2 regions of the Streptomyces sp. MB09-02B genome follow, and region 1 is predicted to be linked to the other one. Evidence: riboswitches for the same ligand, from Rfam matches in the RefSeq annotation. Region 1 holds a riboswitch; the other holds the start of a gene.
What was found. Region 1 has a riboswitch for cyclic di-AMP ahead of P1P70_RS26935 (transglycosylase family protein). Riboswitches for the same ligand answer to the same signal wherever they lie in the genome.
Positions count from the first base shown of each region.

Region 2: another riboswitch for cyclic di-AMP. It lies ahead of P1P70_RS05620 (M23 family metallopeptidase); the one in region 1 lies ahead of P1P70_RS26935 (transglycosylase family protein).

Region 1 covers NZ_JARGEE010000220.1:7,802-14,874, forward strand. The annotation lists gene P1P70_RS26915 (Ppx/GppA phosphatase family protein) at 1-933, opposite strand, end outside; gene P1P70_RS26920 (DUF501 domain-containing protein) at 930-1,460, opposite strand; gene P1P70_RS26925 (septum formation initiator family protein) at 1,519-2,001, opposite strand; gene eno (phosphopyruvate hydratase) at 2,118-3,398, opposite strand; gene P1P70_RS26935 (transglycosylase family protein) at 3,828-4,520, opposite strand; cyclic di-AMP (ydaO/yuaA leader) riboswitch at 4,525-4,724, opposite strand; gene P1P70_RS26940 (transglycosylase family protein) at 4,907-5,968, opposite strand; partial or broken gene P1P70_RS26945 (cytochrome P450 family protein) at 6,176-7,073, opposite strand, start outside.
Region 2 covers NZ_JARGEE010000021.1:31,322-38,394, forward strand. The annotation lists gene P1P70_RS05600 (XRE family transcriptional regulator) at 1-415, shown strand, start outside; gene P1P70_RS05605 (DUF6126 family protein) at 412-534, shown strand; gene P1P70_RS05610 (tyrosine-protein phosphatase) at 587-1,384, opposite strand; gene P1P70_RS05615 (alpha-galactosidase) at 1,641-3,716, shown strand; cyclic di-AMP (ydaO/yuaA leader) riboswitch at 4,019-4,177, shown strand; gene P1P70_RS05620 (M23 family metallopeptidase) at 4,182-5,198, shown strand; gene P1P70_RS05625 (DUF6250 domain-containing protein) at 5,569-6,276, shown strand; gene P1P70_RS05630 (SGNH/GDSL hydrolase family protein) at 6,420-7,073, shown strand, end outside.

The sequences.
Region 1 (7,073 bases):
TGACCAGGCGATGCCGTCCAGAATGTCGTGTTCGCTCACCACGACCTCCGTCGCCCCGATCCGCTCCATGATCGACAGCAGGACGAGGGCGCCCGCCGCGATCACGTCCACCCGGCCGGGATGCATGGAGGGAACGGCCTCCCGCTCGGCGTGCGTGGACCGCAGCAGCCACTCGGTGATCTCCCGGACCCGGTCGTACGGGATCCGGGAGTGGTGGATGGCCGCCGAGTCGTACGCGGGCAGGTCCTGGGCGATCGCGGACAGGGTGGTGACCGAACCGGCCAGCCCGACCAGGGTGTGCGCCTCGCGCAGCGGCACGTCGCGCTCGGCGAGGTCGAGGGCGGCCTCGATGTCGGCGCGGATCGCGGCGATCTGCTCCGGCCCGGGCGGGTCGACGACCACCCCGTCCCGGACGAGGTGCCGCTCGGTCAGCCGTACACAGCCGATGTCCACGGAGCGGGCGCCGCGCACCTGGTCGTCGCCGACGACGAACTCGGTGGAGCCGCCGCCGATGTCCACGACCAGGTACGGCCTGATGAGGTCGGTGCGGCCGGTCAGCTCCTTGGTGGCACCGGTGAAGGAGAACTCGGCCTCGCGGTCGCCGGAGATCACCTCGGGCTCGACGCCGAGGATGTCGAACACCCCGCGCACGAACTCGTCCCGGTTCTCGGCGTCCCGGGAGGCGGAGGTGGCGACGAAACGGATCCGCTCGGCGCCCAGTTCCTTGATGACGGCCGCGTACTCGCGGCAGGCCGCGAAGGTCCGCTCCAGCGCCTCGGGGGCCAGCCGGCCCGTGCGGTCGACGCCCTGGCCCAGCCGCACGATGATCATCCGCCGGTCCAGCTCGACGAGTTCACCGGTGGCCGGGTCGCAGTCGGCGACGAGGAGCCGGATGGAGTTCGTGCCGCAGTCGACGGCGGCGACCCGGGTCACTGGTCGTCCCCCTCGGGAAGCGTGACGCACGGCCCCTTGGCCCACCACTCCGGCAGCATCGCGATCGCCTCGTCGCCCAGCGGGTTGACGCCGGGACCGGCGGCCAGCGAGTGGCCGACGAGGACGTGCAGGCACTTCACCCGGTCCGGCATGCCGCCCGCGCTGGGGAAGCCCTCCAGGACCTCGATCTCGTCACGGCGGGCGATGTAGTCCTCGTGCGCGGCCCGGTAGGCGGCGGCCAGTTCGGGGTCGGTCGCCAGCCGCTCCGTCATCTCCTTCATCACGCCGTTCGCCTCCAGCGTGCCGATCGCGGAGGCCGCGCGCGGGCACGTCAGGTAGTACGTCGTGGGGAAAGGCGTCCCGTCCGGCAGGCGCGGCGCCGTCTCGACGACATCGGGCTGTCCGCAGGGGCAGCGGTGCGCGATGGCGCGCAGCCCGCGCGGCGGGCGCCCGAGCTGCTGCTGGAAGGCCTCGACGTCGGCGTCGGTCGGCTCGGTGCGCGGGGTGGGCGGCGGAGGGGTCTGCATAACCTGCTACTCAAGTCCTCGGTGTGGCTCATCGGTTGACGGTCACGAAGGTGGCCGTTCAGCTGTCGGCGGCGTCGGCCTTGTCGACCCCGTCCCAGACATTGGTGTACCAGGGACGGTCGGCCGCCCCCTGGGTCGTACGGGACTGCTTCGCCGCGTCCGGGTCGACCATCGTGTAGCCGGTCTCGCCCGGCATCACATAGTGCAGCCGCTCCCGGATGCGCTGCTCGGCGTACGCGTCGTCCTGCCAGCGCGCCTTGAGGTCGCGCAGCTCCTCGACGCGCTCGCGCGCCTCCTCGCGCTCCCGCTGCATGTCGGCGATCTCGGCGCGCTGGGAGACGTACTGCCTTATGGGATAGGCGAGCGCCACGATCATCGAGCAGAGGACGAGGGCGAGCAGCGCGGCCCGGCCGGTCAGCCGGGAGCGGCGGGCCTGGCGCTTGGTCTGGGAGCGGTAGACCCGGGCGGCCGTCTGCTCTCCGAGCACCTTCAGCCGCGTCGCGGTGGAGAAACGGTCCCGGTCCCGGTCCTTCACGGCCATGTCCCGCTTCCCCTTCCGCTTCTGCCTGTCTCCCGCGCGCACGCGCGTACGTCCCCGCACACGGTACGGGACCGGTACGGGGACGTACGACTGGCTAAGCCTTAACCCTGTACGGGTCAGCCCTTGAAGCGGGGGAAGGCCGAGCGGCCGGCGTAGACCGCGGCGTCGTCGAGGATCTCCTCGATGCGCAGCAGCTGGTTGTACTTGGCGACGCGGTCCGAGCGGGCCGGGGCGCCGGTCTTGATCTGACCGCAGTTCACGGCGACGGCGAGGTCGGCGATGGTGACGTCCTCGGTCTCGCCGGAGCGGTGGGACATCATGCACTTGAAGCCGTTGCGCTGGGCCAGCTCGACGGCGTCCAGGGTCTCGGTCAGCGAACCGATCTGGTTGACCTTGACCAGCAGGGCGTTGGCGGAGCCCTCCTCGATGCCGCGGGCGAGACGCTCGGGGTTGGTGACGAAGAGGTCGTCGCCGACGATCTGGACCTTGTCGCCCAGCTTCTCGGTGATGGTGTTCCAGCCCGCCCAGTCGTCCTCGAACAGCGGGTCCTCGATGGAGACGAGCGGGTACGACGCGACGAGGTCGGCGTAGTACTCCGTCATCTCGGCGGCGGAGCGCTCCTTGCCCTCGAAGGTGTAGACGCCGTCCTTGTAGAACTCGGAGGCGGCGACGTCGAGGGCGAGGGCGATCTGCTCGCCGGGGGTGTAACCGGCCTCCTTGATGGCCTCCAGGATGAGGTCCAGGGCGGCGCGGTTGGACTCCAGGTTCGGGGCGAAGCCGCCCTCGTCGCCGAGGCCGGTGGACAGGCCCTTGGTCTTCAGCACCTTCTTGAGGGTGTGGTAGACCTCGGCGCCCCAGCGCAGGGCCTCGGAGAAGGACTCCGCGCCGATGGGGGCGATCATGAACTCCTGGATGTCCACGTTGGAGTCGGCGTGCGAGCCGCCGTTCAGGATGTTCATCATCGGAACGGGCAGCAGGTGCGCGTTCGGGCCGCCCAGGTAGCGGAAGAGCGGGAGGTCGCTGGCCTCGGAGGCGGCGTGGGCGACGGCGAGGGAGACGCCGAGGATGGCGTTGGCGCCGAGGGAGCCCTTGTTGTCGGTGGCGTCCAGGTCGAACATCGCCTGGTCGATGAGGCGCTGCTCGGTGGCGTCGTAGCCGACGAGCTCCGGGCCGATCTGCTCGATCACGGCGAGGACGGCCTTCTCGACGCCCTTGCCGAGGTAGCGGTTGGGGTCGCCGTCACGCAGCTCGATGGCTTCGAAGGCACCGGTGGAGGCGCCGGACGGAACGGCGGCACGACCCGTGCTGCCGTCGTCGAGGCCGACCTCGACCTCGACGGTGGGGTTGCCTCGTGAGTCGAGGATTTCCCGGGCTACGACGACGTCGATGGACGGCACGAGCATCTCCTTCATGGGATGTGACGCGGAAGTGCGGGGCCCGCGGGCCTTGCGACTAGAGCCTAACCGCCCCGGGCTCGTCGGCAGCCGACCGACCGTCCCGTGGACAGAGAGACCGTACCCATTGTTCCAGCGCGGAACAAAGGGGGGCGGGCCAGAAAGTGAACAGAAGGAAGAGAAGGAAGAGGCGGGCATGAAAAACCCCGCCCCGGTGCGTACGGGGGAATGCGCACCGGAGCGGGGAGCCCGTGGGGACGGGGGGACGGCCCTCACGAGGTCTTCACTATGGAGGACACGGATGTGAGCGGGCTGTGGTTCAGCTGGGAAGCGGCCCGAATTTCTCGGCCCAGCCGAACCCGCCCCGCCTGCCCGGCCGTGGGGGCGGCCGTGGGGCGGCAGGCGCGTGGTGGCCGTCGCCGGCGCCGGGGGTCAGCTCAGGTGGAGCTGCTGGCCCGGGTAGATGAAGTCGGCGTCGTCGATGATGTCCTTGTTCAGCTCGAAGAGCTTCTCCCAGCCACCCTTGACGTTCTTCTTCTCGGCGATGGCGCTGAGGGTGTCGCCGCTGACGACCTTGTACTCGCCGTCGCCCTTCTTGACCTTCTTGCCGGTCGGGGTCTCGACGGTGGCACGCTCGGAGGAGCGGGAGGCGCGGGTGTCCTCGGTGCTCTTCTTGGTGCTCTCCTGGGTGTTCTGCTGCGCGGAGCCGGAGTTCGAGGAGCCGGAGGAGGCGGCGGCGCCGTCGTACGCGGCACCGGACAGGCCCTTGCCGCAGACCGGCCAGGCACCCTTGCCCTGGCCCGCGAGGACCTTCTCGGCGATCTCGATCTGCTGCGCCTTGGTGGCCTGGTCGGCGGTGGAGGCGTACTTCGTGCCGCCGTAGCCGGCCCAGGTGGAGGCCGAGAACTGCAGGCCGCCGTAGTAGCCGTTGCCGGTGTTGATGGACCAGTTGCCGCCGGACTCGCACTGGGCGACGGTGTCCCACTCGGAGGCGGTGGCGGCGGAGGCGCTGCCGGCGGCCATCAGCGGGGCGGCGACCGCCGCGGCGCCGGTGACACCGGCGACGGCGATGGCGCGAGCGGCCTTGGACGGACGACGGTGCTTGCCCTTGCTGGAAAACAGCATGGAGAGATCCCCTCACCGACGCCTGCGAGGTGAGCTGTCGGGTTCGGGCCGGTTGAGTTGCCCGGCCGCGCCCGCTCGCCTCTCGGCTCACGTCGCGCGGCTTCACCCCGAGCCGGTTCCGGACGTGCGCCCCCGAAGGGCCGCAACCACCGGACCCGGCACTTACCTTGGGTCCCCCGCTCCTGCCTACGGCGCTTGACGCGACGACTGTTCCTTGCGGCCGTTGGCAGGATTCGGCGTACCGACCGCAGGGGCCCGCTGTGGCGAGCGGTCACGACCGTAAACACGTGATTGCCCGAATTTCAAAGACGATCAGGGGGTCTGTGATTCATCTCCCACGGAGATCAAAACGGGCATTCAGGGGCGAACAGTGACCCGAACTCTCGCTACTTTTCGCCCGTTTCGGCACCGACTTCGAGGGTCTGACCGGGAAGGATAAGGTCCGGGTCAGTTCCGACCGTGCTCTCGTTCTCGGCGTACAGCTCGCGCCACCCGCCGGTCAGGTCCAGCGAGTTGGCGATCCGCGTCAGGCTGTCGCCCGCGCGGACGGTGTACGCGCCGTCCACGGCCTCCCGGGCCGCGTCGCCGCCACGGGAGGCGTGACGGCCGGAGGGGGTGGAGTCGGCGGCGCGGGAGCCCTCGGCCGCGTCCGTGCCGCCCTCCGCCTCGGCTGCGGCGCCCTCGTCGGCACTGGCGCCGCGATGGCGACCCGTGCCGCTCTCGCTCTCGTCGACCGAAGAGTCATCACTCTGTGGCGACTTGTCCGATTTTGCGCCCTCGGGGTCCGCGGAGCCGTCCGAGTCGGAGCCGGCACCCGTGCCGGCCTTGGCCTTATTGGACCCTTCTGCGGCATCGGAGGTCGAGTCACCCGACGCGCCGGAGTCGACCGAGTCGACGGACTTGGCCGAGTCGGTCTCGTCGGCATCACCGACATCACCGGTCTTATCAGCCTTATCGGCCGAAGTGGATGAATCAGACGAATCTGACGAACTCGAAGCATCGGAAGAATCAGATGAATTGCCCGACTTCGTCGAGTCATCCGCGATGCCCGTGTTCACGTCGGCCGAACCGGAGTCGCCGCCAAGGTTGTGGAGCAGGCCGCAGGTGGCCCATACGCCGACGCCCTGGTCGGCGAGCACCTTCTCGGCGACGGCTATCTGCTGCGAACGGCTGGCCTGGTCGGCGCTCGTCGCGTAGTCGAGGCCTCCGTACTTCTCCCAGTTCGCCTGGGTGAGCTGGAGGCCGCCGTAGCGTCCGTTCCCGGTGTCCGCGCTCCAGAAGCCACCGCTCTCGCACTCCGCCACCTGGTCCCAGGTGGTTCCGTCGGCCGCGCTCGCGCCGGTGGCGCCGAGCAGGGGGATCGCGATGGCCGAGCCGGTCACTCCGGCCGCGACGAGGAGGGCGGGTGCCTGACGGGGGCGACGGTGACGACCGTTCCCGGAGAGCATGCGGTTGCCTTTCACACGACAGCAGTGACCCGTGCGAAGGGTGTGGGGTGACCCCTTCGCACTGACGTGTGAACGTAGCGGCAGTCGATCAGTTGTCACAAGTTAATGCAGCGCGGATCACGTGAAGATCACGGACTTGAGGGAGTGTCACTTTCCTACGCGGAATGCGGTAGTGCTACGGGCTGCCCGGGTACTACTACGTACCGTTCACGAGCCGCCTTCGGATCGCCCACGCGGGGTGAATTCCACCGGAAGCGTGCGCAATCCCCGCATGATGAGCCCTCCCCGCCATCTCAAATCCGTTGATTCCACCGCGAGTCGAAGGTCGGGGAGACGGGTGAGGAGCGTCGCCAGCGCGGTCTGGCCTTCGAGGCGGGCGAGGGGGGCGCCGAGACAGTAGTGGATGCCGTGGCCGTAGCCGAGGTGTTGGTTGTCACGGCGGGAGAGGTCGAGGGTGTCGGGGTCCGCGAAGCGGGCCGGGTCGCGGTCGGCCGCCGCGAGGACGACGAGGACGGGGTCGCCGGCGGCGATGTCCTGCCCGCCGAGGGTGAGGGGCTCGGTCGCGAAGCGCCAGGTGGCGAGTTCGACGGGGCCGTCGTAGCGCAAAAGTTCCTCGACGCCGGTTTCGAGCAGCGCGGTCTCCCCCGCGGCGAGGGAGTCCTGGAGGCGGGTGCGTTGCTCGGGGTGGGTGAGCAGGGCGTAGGTGCCGTTCCCGATGAGGTTGACGGTCGTCTCGAACCCGGCGAAGAGCAGGATGAACGCCATCGCCGAGGCCTCGTTCTCGGTGAGGTGCTCGCCGTGGTCGGAGGCCCGGATGAGGCCGGAGATGAGGTCCTCGCCGGGGGCGGCGTGCTCGGTGAGACCTTCCCGCTTGCGGTGGATGAGGTCGGCGAGGTAGCCGCGCATCTTCTTGACCGAGCGCGCGACACCGCCCCTCGGGCCGCCGCCGTGCCGGATCATCATGCCCGCCCAGTCCCGGAAGTCGTCCTGGTCCTCGCGGGGGACGCCGAGCAGGTCGCAGATGGCGTAGATGGGGAGGGGGAAGGCGAAGTCGTGGATGAGGTCGGCCTCGCCCGTCTCCGCGAAGCGGTCGATGAGCTGATCG
Region 2 (7,073 bases), on a different contig from region 1:
TACGACCGTCTCCGAACTGCTCGGCGAGACCGTCGCCGAACGGGACGCCGTGCTGCGGGCGTCCGACATGGAGCCCACCCGGGCCGGTGGCTGGACGTACTGGCAGGCGGGCGCGTCCGGGCGCGGGATGCAGGCGCTGCGCGTCCATGTGCCGCACGGCTCGCAGGGCGACATCGTGCGGGTCCATCCCGGCGAGGAGTGGCTGTACGTCCTCAAGGGGCGGCTGCGGCTGCGACTCGGGGACACCGCGCATCTGCTGGAGCCGGGGGACAGCGCGCACTTCGACTCGCTGACCCCGCACCGCATCGCCGCCGCCGACCACGACGGCGCCGACCTCCTGTTCGTCCACACCCTTCTGCAGAGCCCGACCGCCGCGCTGTGCCTCGGGCCGACCCCGTCCGGAGAGACGCCATGACCGACCTGGAAGAGAAGTTCCCCCGCGCCCTGTGGGTGCGGCTCATCATCTACATCGCGGTCGGCCATGTCTTCGCGGCGTTCATCTATCTGCTGTTCGAGGTGGGCGCCAACCAGTGACGCCCCGGCCGGGCCGGGCGTCGTGACGCCGCGGAGATACATCAGAAGGGCCCTAGTCCAGCAGGCGCTCGCGCAGGCGCTCCCGGGTGGCCGGGGTGAGCTTCAGGCCCTGCTCCAGGTAGGTGTCCACGTCCCCCCAGGTCTCCTCGACGGTGTCGAAGGCCGCCTGGAGATACTCGGCGCGGGCGTCGAAGAGCGGACTCAGCAGTTCCATGACCTCCGGGGTGTACGCGCTCGCCGCGCTGCTGCTGCGGTGCACCTTGTAGCGGCGGTGCTTGGCGTTCGACTCCAGGTAGTCCGCGACTATGGCCTCGCGCTCCACACCCAGGGCGAGCAGCGTGATGGCGACGGAGAGGCCCGCGCGGTCCTTGCCCGCAGCGCAGTGCATCAGCGCGGGCACGCTGTCCTCGGCCAGTGCGTGCAGTACCCGGGAGTGCTCGGCCGTGCGGTCCTTGATGATCCGCCGGTAGGAGGCGATCATCCGGCCCGCCGCCTTGCCGTCGTCCAGCAGCTCCCGCAGCTGGTCCAGATCGCCGTCGCGGACCAACTTCCAGAACTCGGCACCGTCCGCCGGGTCGCTCAGCGGCAGGTTCACATTGAGGACGCCGGGCAGCTCGACGTCCGGGCCCTCCAGCTTCTGGTCGGCCGCGTTACGGAAGTCGAAGACCGTGTGCAGGCCCAGGGAGGCCAGGAACGCGGCGTCCTCCTCGCTCGCGTGCGCCAGGTGGCCGCTGCGGAACAGCACCCCGTGACGCACCCGACGGCCGTCCACGGTCGGCAGACCGCCCACATCGCGGAAATTGCGCACGCCGGTCAGCTCGGGTTCGGTCGACGGGATCTGCTGCGTCACTGGGGCTCCCTCCCATACGGCCGTCCGCGTCGAGCGCCGACGGGCGCGCACTCGACATCGAGGCGCGCTCTCGACGATACGACATGGGTGCGTACGCCAATGAGTTGTCCACAGCCGGGTGCGGGAGCCCGGACGGGTTGTCCACAGGCTGCTCCGCCGACGGATCGGCGGTTGTCCACAGGCGCCGTCGGGCGCCCGCGGCGACCTGCCATGATGTTGCAGCCCGATCGCACCTGTTCGAATCTGTGGGGGCTTGATGTTGGAAATCGGAGCGGACGGCCGGACCTGGCTTCTCACCGGGCCCAGGAGCAGCTATGCCCTGCGGCTCACCGAGAACGACGAGCTGCTGCACCTGCACTGGGGTCCCCGGATCGCCCTCGCCGACGCCGAGGAGCTGGCCGCACGGCAGCGGCTGCCGTACTGGCCGTTCGAGGCCCCGGTCGACGGACACGAGGAGTACCCCGTCGAGGGCGGGCCCCGCTTCACCCGCCCCGCGCTCTCCGTGCGCACGGACGAGCGGCGCGGCACCGAGTGGACCTTCCGGGCGTACGAGGCCGACGGCGACGAGCTGCGGCTGCGGTTCGCCGACGGCGGACTGGGGATCACCCTGCACTACCGGATGCGCGACGACGTGGTCGAGCGCTGGGTGACCCTCCTCAACGAGGGACCTGCGGTGGAGCTGCTGCGCGCCGACTCGGCGACCTGGACGCTGCCGCGGCGCGAGGAGGAGACCTGGCGCCTCTCTCAGCTGCACGGGCGGTGGGCGGCCGAGTCCCGGCTCGTGCGCGCCGACCTCACCTACGGCGAGAAGGTCATCGGCAGCCGTCGCGGACACACCGGGCACCAGCACCTGCCCTGGGTCGCCCTCGACACGGACGCCACCGAGGAGCGCGGCGAGGTCTACGGCTGCGCCCTGGGCTGGTCGGGTTCCTGGCGGATCGCGGTGGCCCAACTCCCGGACGCGCGCGTACAGATCACCGGGGGCGCCGGCTACGACGAGTCCGGACTGCTGAGGCTGGAGACGGGTGGGACGTTCACCACGCCTGTCTTCGCCGGCCTGTGGAGCGATGGTGGCCTCGGCGGGGCGAGCCGCGCCTGGCACGCGTACCAGAGGGCGTACGTCATCCCGGACGCGGACCAGGACCGGCCGGTGCTCTTCAACTCCTGGGAGGCCACCGAGTTCGACATCTCCGAGGAGCAGCAGGGGGCCCTCGCGCGGCGGGCGGCGGCCATCGGGGTCGAGCTGTTCGTGGTGGACGACGGCTGGTTCGGGGCGCGGACCAGCGACCGGGCCGGCCTCGGCGACTGGACGCCCAACCCGGACCGTTTCCCGAAGGGGCTCGGGCCGCTCGCCGACTATGTGCACGCCCTGGGGATGCAGTTCGGCATCTGGGTCGAGCCGGAAATGGTCAATCCGGACAGTGAGCTGTACCGGGCGCACCCCGAATGGGCACAGTTTCAAACGGGGCGGAAGCGGACGGAACTGCGCAATCAGCTCGTGCTCAATCTCGCGCGCGAGGATGTCCAGGAATACCTCTGGCAGCGGCTCGACACCCTCCTGTCCAGCGCCCCGATCGATTATGTGAAGTGGGACTTCAACCGCTGCTTCACCGACGCCGGCTGGCCCGGTGAGCCCTATCCGCAGAAGCTGTGGGTCGAGCACGTGCACGCCTTCTACGCCCTGCTGGACCGGCTGCGGGCCGCGCACCCCGGGGTCGCGTTCGAGTCGTGCTCGGGTGGTGGCGGCCGAGTGGACCTCGGGGTCATGGCGCGGACGGACCAGGTGTGGACCTCCGACAACACCGACCCGCTCGACCGGCTCGCCATCCAACACGGCTTCAGTCAGATCCATCCGGCCCGGAGCATGGCGGCGTGGGTCACCGACAGCCCGAACAACCAGCTCAACGGGCGGGTCAGCTCGCTGCGGTTCCGGTTCGTCAGTGCCATGGCCGGCGTGCTCGGCGTGGGCGGCGACCTCACCGAGTGGAGCGAGGAGGAGCTTGCCGAGGCCCGGGAGTGGGTGGAGCTGTACAAGGAGATCCGGCCGGTCGTGCAGCGCGGCGACCTGTACCGGCTGCGGCCGCCGACGGGAGGGCTGAGCGCCGTGCAGTACGTCCACGGTGACGAGGTCGTCGTCCTCGCCTGGCTCCAGGCCCAGCACTACGGAGAGCCGCTCGCCCCGCTCCGGCTGCGCGGGCTGGATCCGACGGAGTCGTATGAGTGCCGCGAAACGGGCGAAACGTACCGAGGTGCCGTGCTGGCGCATCACGGATTGCCGACGCGGCTACGTGGCGACTTCGATGCGGCAATTATCCGTCTGCGACGCACTTGAGTGATCTGTCCGAAATGAAGCAATAATTCCAACAAGCCCTGGAATAAAGCCTACTGGGCCGTAGGGGCGTGAGCAGCGTCATATTCGTGACGTTCCGTTGCCGTCATGTCCACGTAATTCGCGCTGATTTCCAGGGAGGTTGGAATACGCGCTAGACCAGTCTTTTACGGAGCGTGATGGTGAATTGAGGTAAGGATCAGGGTGCAAGACGCACAGGAAGTCCCAATGGTTGTCTCTGTGGGCACAAGTCGCTTACGTTCGGCGTCAATCCGGACGGACGCCCAATCCTGCCGCCGACCGGAGCCGCGTACCGACCCGATCCACGGCAGGAGCGGGGGACCCACAGGAACCACCGCCTGTTCCGGTCTCCGGAACGGCTAGGGGTAAAGCCGTGCACCAGCACGGCCGGACATCTCCAGTCCGCACCCGACAGCTCACCTCGCAGGCGCCGGAGAGGAATTCGCCATGCCCGCGAAGGGTAAGCACCGCCGTCCGAAGTCCCAGCGCTTCACCCGCTCGATAGCCGCCGCCGGGACCGGTGGCGCGGCGCTCGCGCTGCCGCTGATCGGAGCCGCCGGCGCCCACGCCGCGACCCCGAGCGCCACCGTTTCCGGTGTCTCCGAGAAGGCGACCACGATCGCCGCCGAGAAGGCGGCGGCCGAGGCGGGCGCCCGGATCGAGCAGGCCGAGAAGGCCGCTCAGGCGGAGAAGACCGCCGGCAAGAAGGCGGCTCCCAAGACCTACTCGGTCAAGGTCGGCGACTACCTCGCGAAGATCGCGGACGAGCAGGACGTCGAGGGTGGCTGGAAGCGGCTGTACTCGGACAACCGTGCGGCGATCGGCTCCGACCCCTCGCTCATCCACCCGGGGCTGAAGCTGTCCATCGGTGAGAGGGCCGCGTCGAGCGAGACGTCGCGCTCCTCGTCCAAGCCGCAGCTGTCGCAGTCCTCGAAGCCCGCCGAGTCTTCCACGCCGTCCCAGCCCTCGAAGCCCTCCGGTTCCGCGAAGCAGGAGTCGAAGGACACCCAGGCGTCTACCTCCACGGCGAGCGGCCAGTCCTCGTCGTCCAACGCCTCCGGCTTCAGCCGGCCCATCCTGAGCGGGACCGTCGGTACCGCGTACAAGACCGCCGGCAGCATGTGGTCCAGCGGTTACCACACGGGCGTCGACTTCGTGGCCCCGACCGGGACCAGCCTCAAGGCCGTGGGCGCGGGCACCGTCGTCTCGGCCGGCTGGGGCGGCGCGTACGGCAACCAGGTCGTCGTCAAGCTCGCCGACGGCTACTACGCCCAGTACGCGCACCTGTCCTCGATCTCCGTCTCCGCCGGTCAGTCCGTGAGCGGCGGCCAGCAGATAGGCCTCTCGGGCGCGACCGGCAACGTCACCGGACCGCACCTCCACTTCGAGATCCGCACCAGCCCCAACTACGGCGCGGACATCGACCCGCTGGCGTACCTCCGCTCGAAGGGCGTCGGCATCTGATCCACGCCGCCGCACCCGTCGAAGGCCGGACCCCACCATGACCGGGGGTCCGGCCTTCGACGTTTTCCGGAAAGCAGGCGGGCGGACCAGGGCCAGGACCAGGACCAGGACAGGGCCAGGACCGGCACCGGGGATTGGGCGGGTGTGGGTGGGGGCGGGCCGTGGTGACTTCGTGATCACCGCGTTGCGGTCGTGTGGCATGGCTGATCGACGTCTCGACAGACGTGCGGGCGCGAGGCCACAGTGATCCCTGCAAGCGCTTTCTGCACCATGGACCCCTACGGCCCTACTGCCCCTACTGCGCCTACCGCCCCTTCTGCACAAGGAGCGCCGGCGCGTGCCGCACGTCACCGAGAACAAGGAGCGTCGTATGACCACCCGTAGAGCGTTCGGAGCGCTCGCCGCCGGTGCCGCCCTCGCGGCCGTCGCCCCGGCGGGAACCGCGTCCGCCCGTACGCCCCGGCGGCGCGGCCGGCTGATCGCCGCCGACGACTTTCGGCACGGACTCGGGCAGTGGGCCGCGGAGTTGGAGCGGGGCGGGACGGTCACGGCCTCGCGCGGTGTGCTGGAGGTCGACGTACCGGCCGGGGCCACGCTCTGGTTCAGGCGCGAGCTGGCAGGGCCGTACGTCATCGCGTACACGGCCACACCGGTATCGGCGGGCGGGGTCAACGACCGGGTGTCCGATCTGAACAACTTCTGGAACGCCGTCGACGTGCGCTCGCCCGATGACCTCTTCGCCACCCCGCGAGGGGGCGCGCTCGCCGAGTACGACCATCTGAAGACGTACTACGTCGGGTACGGGGCCAACACCAACACGACGACGCGCATGCGGCGCTACGTGGGTGAGGCGGGGGTGCGGCCGTTGCTCTACGACTACACCGAGCCGCTGCTCGTCGCGAACGAGCCGCATCGCGTGCGGATCGTCTCGGACGGGTCGAAGGTCCAGTGGTGGAACAACGACCGGCTCGTGTTCGACCACCGTGATCCCGAGCCGTACACGCGGGGGCACTTCGCCTTCCGGACCACCTGGAGCCACTTCCGCATCGAGGACTTCCGGGTGTGGAGGCTCCACTGACGGGGCCTGGCTATTCCGGATTGACCAACACTTGACACGTGGTCTATCTCACCGTCCGTCAAGCCCTTATTACGGTCGCGTAGGTCACACGCGAAGGTGAATCATGGCCCGATGTGACAGACGATTCGAATGGCAGCAGAGCAATGATCGGGTCGTACGTGGCGCTGGGGGACAGCTTCACCGAGGGCGTCGGCGACCCGGGGCCCGACGGGCGGTTCGTCGGCTGGGCCGACCGGTTCGCGGTGCTCCTCGCGGACCGGTTGCCCGAGGGCGACTTCGACTACACCAACCTGGCCGTGCGGGGGAAGCTCCTCGACCAGATCGTGGAGGACCAGGTGCCGAGGGCGCTGGAGCTCGCCCCCGATCTGATCTCCTTCTGCGCGGGCGGCAACGACATCATCAGGCCGGGCACCGACCCCGACGAGGTCGCGGAGCGGTTCGAGCGGGCGGTGGTGAGACTCACCTCGGCCGTCGGCACGGTCATGGTGACGACCGGGTTCGACACCCGTGACGTGCCGGTGCTGAAGCATCTGAGGGGCAAGATCGCGACGTACAACCTGCATGTGCGGGCCATCGCCGACCGTTACGGGTGCCCCGTGCTGGACCTGTGGTCGCTGAAGACGGTGCAGGACCGGCGTGCCTGGGACCTGGACCGGCTGCATCTCTCCCCGGAGGGGCACACACGGGTCGCCCTGCGGGCCGGGCAGGTGCTGGGGGTCGAGGTCCCTGCGGATCCCGATCAGCCCTGGCCGCCGTTGCCGCCGCGCGGGACGCTGGAGATGCGGCGGGACAACATC